One region of the Halomonas sp. ABH4_019 genome, then DNA from elsewhere that is predicted to be linked to it. Evidence: predicted binding sites of a transcription regulator. Region 1 holds the regulator's gene; each other region holds the start of a gene.
The links. Region 1 encodes sigma-54, which starts transcription at its own class of promoters, with help from an activator protein. Its sites were predicted from a motif close to TGGCACNNNNNTTGCTNT; they were not measured.

Region 1 (2,260 bases):
CCGAACAGGGCGCGCTCGGGGGGCAGGATGGCTTCGAGTGACATTGGCGGCTCAGCGGACGCTTGCGGCGCCCTGGGCGCGGGCCTGGGTCTTTTCCTTGTGCTTGACCAGCTGGCGGTCCAGCTTGTCGGCAAGGGCGTCGATGGCGGCGTACATGTCGCCGTCCATCGCCTCGGCGTGTAGATCGGCACCGGCGGCATGCAGGGTGCAGGCGGCCTGCTGGCGTTCCTTCTCCACGGAGAGCGTGACCTGCACGGTGGTGATGTTGTCGTAGTGGCGCTCGAGTCGCGTGAGCTTCTCCTGCACGTAGTCACGCAGGGGATCGGTCAATTCCACGTGGTGGCCGGTGAGGTTGACTTGCATGACACGCTCCTTGCTCCTTGGGTGGTGATCCGATTGTAACCCTTTTTGGTGCCTTGCAAACCCCCCGCGCCAGGCGGTTTTCCACGCCATGCGGCGCGGCTGGCGACGGCCCTAACCGAGACGCTTGCGGCGGCTGGAGGAGGGGATCTGCATCGCCTCGCGGTACTTGGCCACGGTGCGCCGGGCCACCTCGATGCCTTCCTCGCCGAGCAGCTCCACCAGCTTGCTGTCGGAGAGCGGCTTGCGCGGGGGCTCGCCCTCGATCAGCTTGCGGATGCGGGCGCGGATCGCGGTGCTCGAGTGGGCGTCCTCGCCGCCCCCGACCTGGCTCGAGAAGAAGTACTTGAGCTCGAAGACGCCGCGCGGGGTGTGGATGAACTTCTGGGTGGTGACCCGCGAGATGGTCGATTCGTGCATCTCCACCGCCTGGGCGATGTCGGCCAGGATCAGCGGCTTCATGGCTTCCTCGCCCTGCTCGAGGAAGTCGATCTGGCGGGTCATCACCTCGCGGCCGACCCGCAGCAGGGTGTCGTTGCGGCTGGTCAGGCTCTTGATCAGCCAGCGGGCCTCCTGGAGGTGGTCCTTGAGGAACTGGTTGTCGTCGCTCTTGTCGGCGCGGCGGATCAGCGCCGCGTAGTCGGGCTGGATGCGCAGCCGCGGCATGGCCTCGGGATTGAGCTCGATCCGCCAGCCCTGGGGGGTGTGGCGGGCGATCAGGTCGGGGATCACGTAGTCGTTGTCGTCGCCGGCGTAGGTGCTGCCGGGGCGCGGGTCGAGGCCGCGGATCAGGGCGATGACCCGCTCGAGGGCTTCGTCGTCCAGCCCCAGGCGACGCTTCAGCAGGCGGCGGTCGCTGGCGGCCAGCGCCTCCAGGAACTGGCGCACCAAGCGCCTGGCCTGGGGCAGCAGCGGGGTGTCGTCGGGCAGGGTGGCCAGCTGCAGCAGCAGGCATTCGCGCAGGTCGCGGGCGAAGACGCCGGTGGGCTCGAACTGTTGCAGGCGCAGCAGGACGGCCTCGATCTCCCGGGTGGTCAGGCCCTCAAGGCCCTGGGCGCGCAGGCCGTCGCGTAGCTCGTCCAGCGGTTGGTCCAGGTAGCCGTCCGGCGTCACGGCATCGACCAGGCTCTCGGCGATGCGCGTTTCGCGCTCCTCGAGGCCGCTCATGGCCAGCTGCCAGCCGAGGTGGCCTTGCAGGCTCTGGCCGGCGGCCTGGCGCTCGAAGTCGGGGGCCTCGCCGCTGCCGCCGGCGTCCTGGAAGGTGTCCGACCAGTCGCTGTCCACGGAGAGTTCCGCGGGAATCTCGTCGGACCAGTCGTCTTCCGGGGTCTCGCCGACCGCCTGCTCGCCGAAATCGTCCTCGAGTTCCAGCATGGGGTTGGCTTCCAGCGCCTGCTGGATTTCCTGGCGGAGGTCGAGGGTCGAGAGCTGCAGCAGGCCGATCGCCTGCTGCAGCTGGGGCGTCATGGTCAGCTGGGTGCCGACGCGCAGTTGCAGGGATGCCTTCATGGCCATGGATGGTTCCGCTCCTCCGGCGAAGAGGCTCCTACCCTAGTGGCCCGGATGGCGCCATGCAAGTGCTGATTAAGCAATTAGCGTGCCAATGGCAATCGGCGTGCCCGTCGTCGGTTGGCGACGCTATATCAGTGACTTGCGAAGCCGCAGCCCTTAGAGGCGGAAGTCCTGGCCCAGGTAGACGTCGCGCACGCGCTGGTTGGCCAGGATCTGCTCGGCGTCGCCCTCGGCGATGATCTGGCCGTCGCCGACGATGTAGGCGCCATCGCAGATGTCGAGGGTCTCGCGGACGTTGTGATCGGTGATCAGTACGCCGATCTCGCGGGACTTGAGCTGGCGGATGATGCCCTTGATCTCGCCCACCGAGATGGGGTCGACCCCGGCG
Region 2 (2,260 bases), on a different contig from region 1:
CCTCCGAGAGATAGGGCACTCGGGCCAGCTCGTCGACGATATGCGCCAACGCCGGCCCCTCCAGCTCGGAGAACAGCGACGGCAGGATCAGGCTCATCGGGCGCTGCTTCGAGAATCCGACCAGGTCGGCCTCGAGCGCTTCGAGGGGCCGGCGAGTGAGGTTGTGGAAGTCGGTGATGATGCCGTTCTGATGGAAATCGCTCATGCCGTGGCCCTCCCCGCCTCGGCCACGCTCAGCGCCGGCCGCGGCCGGCGCTCGCCTCGCCCCCACCAGTGATCGACTCCCTCGGCCCAGCCCGCGGGCCCGCTGGCGCGGCTACGGTAGAGCCTCGGCTGACGGGGCGACACCTCCAGGCCATGGCAGCCGCGGATCACCACCGCCTGGTCCACCGCCTCGAGCATGGCGATGTCGTTGGGCCCGTCACCCAGCGCCAGCGTCTGCGGCTGCACCCCGCGCAACGCGGTATAGCGCTCGGTCAGCCAGGTCACCGCCCGGCCCTTGTCCGACGCGCCGGTGACGTGCCAGAAACGCCCGCCGCGCAACAGGTGCAGGCCATCCCCGGCGAGCCCCTGGCGAAAGCGGTCCAATAGCGCCTCGCTGTCTTCCCAGATCAGCGGCTCGCTGCCCTCTCGCATGCGCGCCAGGCGCGCCTGGCCCTCGGACAGGCCGGTGAAGGCGACCAGGTCGTCGAGGGTCATCTCGCCCATCGCCGTGAAATGCACGCCCAGTCGTGCACGCCACACCGCGAGTCGCTGGCGAATCAAGCCGATGTCGACGCCCAGCGTCTTGATCACCAGGCCGTCGGGGCCAGGGGTACGTTCCAGCCGGGCATGGCACCAGGCGGCGGGCAGGCCCACCACCGCGCCGTTCTCGGCCACGAAGGGGCTCTCCGTGAGCCCCAGGGCCTGGCGAAGGGCCAGCAGCTCGCTGCGAGTCTTGCTGGTCACCGGAATCACCGGGACGCCCTCCCGGCGCAACCTGAAGAGCGACTCGGCGGCCGGCGCCCAGTCATAGCTGCGATGATCGAGCAGCGAGCCATCCAGGTCGGTGAACAGCAGCCGAGGACCGGCAGTCTCGGCGTGGGGCGAAGAGCGGGACATGGCGACACCTCGTGTTTCGCGTGGTCACGAGGCACATTGCAGATAGCATGCCAATTTCCCCCCGAGTGGCGCCGTCAGGCCGCCGGGTGACGACGACGTCGCCCCCGCGACGGGCGGCCCGCACCACGACGGGGCAAGCGCATTACCGAGGTGCGGCCCAACGCCCCAACGCGCGACGCCCCCGCCGGAGGGCGAGGGCGTCGAGGGAGGTGCTGCCGGAGCGGGCTCAGAAGTGATAGGTGGCGCCCAGGCTGACGGCATTGAAGTCGTAGTTCGATTCGTCGAGATAGCGCATGTAGTCGGCGTCCACCGAGAGGTTCGGCATCAGCGCATAGCTGGCGCCCCCGCCGTAGGAGACGTCGCTCTCGGTGTTCTCGCTGTCGAACTCGACCTCGGTCGCCCCGAGCAGGCCGTACAGCGTGAAGTCCGGGGAGAGCGGCAGCATGCCCTTGGCGTAGCCGCCGGCCAGGTAGTCCAGCTTCACCGGGCCGTCGGAGCCACCGGTACCCAGGTGCCCTTCCAGGGCCAGGTAGTCGTTGAAGGACACGCCGGCCCGCAGCCGCAGGCCGGTGCTGTCGAAGTTGCCGCCGCCATCCGGGTCCAGCTCCCAGAACAGCGCATCTCCGCCAAGGTAGAAGCTCGGCTGATAGCTCATGGGGCTCTGGGCCTGGGCGGCGGTGGCCGCCATCAGGCTGGCCGCGGCGACGGGAATCAGGAAGGTCTTCATGGTGGTCCTCCAGTTGGGAAACAATGTTTCCCTGCGCAACGCCTAGTCTGGTACAAAGCGCGCCCCTTCGCCACGAACGTCGGTGGCATCGGCGAGCCACGGCACCGCCCCGCCCTCGCCCTCCGGCGCGCCGGCCACGGGGCCCGGCCATCCCGCCTCTGGCCTGAAACAGCGATAGGGCATATCCTCTTGAGCACGCACTAGGCAATGCCTGAAAACTGTCTGCGCTCGGCTATACCGCGTTAAAAATCAGCTCGTGCGCGAGCCCGGTCAAAGTCCTCGTTTACACCCCGTGAACTCCGGCTTCTCGCTGATTTTTGCCTTGTCTAGCCTTCGCTCGCCGGCTTTCAGACAAAGCCTAGGCCCGCACCGCAACATGGAGACTGCAATGGCCGGTTTACTTCCCGATGTCGACCCCGATGGACTGCTCGA
Region 3 (2,260 bases), on a different contig from region 1:
GAGCATCGCTGCCGGGCGCCAGGCCCAGGTACAGATCGGCGATCTCGCAGCTGTCGGTGACCCGCGGGTCGATCACCACCACTCGCATCAGCGGGTTGCGGCTCTTGGCGGTGCGCAGCCGCTGGTAGAGCACCGGATGGTTCCAGGCCAGGTTGGAGCCCACCAGTACCACCAGCTCGGCCTCCTCCAGGTCCTCGTAGCTGCAGGGCACGGCATCGGCGCCCAGCGAACGCTTGTAGGCGGCCACCGCCGAGGCCATGCACAGCCGCGAGTTGGTATCCAGGTGCGGCGTGCCGAGGAAGCCCTTGAACAGCTTGTTGGCGACGTAATAGTCCTCGGTGAGCAGCTGGCCCGAGAGGTAGGCCGCCACGGCATGGTCGCCGGCGCGCTCGCGGGTGGCCCGGAGACGGTCGGCCACCGCATCGAGCGCGGTGTCCCAGTCGACCTCGACGCCGTCGACCCGAGGCTGGGTCAGGCGGCCGCGGTGGCCAAGGGTCTCGGCCAGCGCCGAGCCCTTGACGCACAGCCGCCCGTAGTTGGCCGGATGGTCGCCGTCGCCTTCAACGCCCGTGAGGCGCCCATCCTCGATGTCGACCTTCACGCCGCAGCCGACGCCGCAGTAGGGGCAAGTGGTTCGAGCTTGATGCATAAGTGCGCTCCTCGATCGCGGGTCCCGGAACGACGACGCCCACCGCTGCGCCGGGTAAGCGCAAGGGTGGGCGTCGTTGCCATGGACCACCGACGCGGCGGCCCGGGATGATATACCTGGTCTGGCTAGACTCAAGCAAAGGGCGTGCCATCTCCGGCAAGCCCCGCCCTGGCGGGGCTGATCCGATCCCTGGCGAGGCATCTTGCACCAGCCGGCGGCGCCGAACGCCCGCCTCGCACCCCGACGGTGCAAACCGGGGATGGTGGACCGCCGACACCGGCGCACGCACCGTCTGGAATGAAAGTTGCATATCCTTGGTAAATCTCCGCCATCACGAGCCAGACCCCATGCCCCAGCCACTGCGAATCCTGCTGGTCGACGATGAGAGCGTACGCGCCGCCATGGTCGAGGAGGCCCTCGGCCAGGAAGGACACGAGGTCATCTGCCACCTCTCGAGCCCGGCCAGCCTCAATGAGATGGTTGCCCGCCATGCCCCCGACGTGGTGATCATCGACATGGAATCCCCCGACCGCGACACCCTCGACAGCATGTCGCTGCTCAACCGCGAGAATCCGCGCCCGGTGGTGTTCTTCGCCGACCAGCACGATCCCGACTCCATGCAGGCCGCGCTGGCCTCCGGCGTCAGCGCCTACGTGGTGGACGGCCTGGTACCGAGCCGGGTCAAGGCGATCCTCGAGGTCGCCGTGGCGCGCTTCGATGCCTTCCAGTCGATGCGCACCGAGCTCGACCGTGCGCGCAACCAGCTCGCCGACCGCAAGCGCATCGAACGCGCCAAGGGCCTGCTGATGAAGCACCAGAACTGCGACGAGCCGCAGGCCTACCAGATGCTGCGCAAGCTGGCCATGGATCGCGGTCAGCGTATCGGCGAGGTGGCCAACAGCGTGATCGATATCCTCGAAGGACTGGAGAAAGGCCAATGAGCATGTCCCGCGCCCCCGAGCGCCCCCGCCTGACCCTGGGCTTCGTCCCGCTGCTGGACGCCGTCCTGCCGATCGTCGCCCGGGAAGGCGGCTTCTTCGCCGCCGAGGGACTCGATGTCACCCTGTCCCGGGAAAGCGCCTGGTCGACCCTGCGCGACAAGCTCGCCGCGGGGCTGCTCGACGGCGCCCAGCTGCTGGCCCCCCTGCCGCTGGCCATGAGCCTGGGCGCCTCGGGCCCGCCCTGCGAGGTCTTGGCGCCGCTGGTGCTCGGCCGCAACGGTAACACCCTGGTGCTGTCGCACCGCTGGGCCGAGGGCATGGCCACCCCCTTCGACGCCACCCCCGGGGGCCGCGATCCCGCCGTCAACGCCCGAGACTTCGCCGACCGGTTGCGCCACCGCGGCGCGCCGCGACCCCGCCTGGCCATGGTGCATCCCTTCTCCGGCCACCATTACCAGCTGCGCGACTGGCTGGCCCTCGGCGGCATCGACCCGAACCGTGACGCCGAACTGGTGGCCCTGCCACCGTCGCGCATGGTCGAGGCGCTGGAACAGGGGCGCATCGACGGCTTCTGCGTCGGCGAGCCCTGGGGCAGCCAGGCCGCGCACCGCGGCGGCGGCCACGTCGTGGCCACCGGCGCCCAGCTGTGGCCCGACCATCCCGAGAAGGT

Region 2: the regulator sigma-54 is predicted to act here: its motif matches at 1,137-1,154, upstream of ACXAFN_RS01380 (HAD-IIB family hydrolase).
Region 3: the regulator sigma-54 is predicted to act here: its motif matches at 943-960, upstream of ACXAFN_RS01880 (ANTAR domain-containing response regulator).

Annotation. Positions count from the first base shown of each region.
Region 1 is NZ_JBSWWC010000003.1:322,606-324,865, forward strand. Features, by position in the region: gene ACXAFN_RS13805 (PTS sugar transporter subunit IIA) at 1-44, opposite strand, end outside; gene hpf (ribosome hibernation-promoting factor, HPF/YfiA family) at 52-363, opposite strand; gene ACXAFN_RS13815 (RNA polymerase factor sigma-54) at 475-1,875, opposite strand; gene lptB (LPS export ABC transporter ATP-binding protein) at 2,029-2,260, opposite strand, start outside.
Region 2 is NZ_JBSWWC010000001.1:304,297-306,556, forward strand. Features, by position in the region: gene ACXAFN_RS01375 (glycosyltransferase family protein) at 1-205, opposite strand, end outside; gene ACXAFN_RS01380 (HAD-IIB family hydrolase) at 202-1,101, opposite strand; gene ACXAFN_RS01385 (porin family protein) at 1,328-1,828, opposite strand; gene ACXAFN_RS01390 (aminotransferase class V-fold PLP-dependent enzyme) at 2,217-2,260, shown strand, end outside.
Region 3 is NZ_JBSWWC010000001.1:411,821-414,080, forward strand. Features, by position in the region: gene ACXAFN_RS01875 (nitrate reductase) at 1-649, opposite strand, end outside; gene ACXAFN_RS01880 (ANTAR domain-containing response regulator) at 997-1,590, shown strand; gene ACXAFN_RS01885 (CmpA/NrtA family ABC transporter substrate-binding protein) at 1,587-2,260, shown strand, end outside.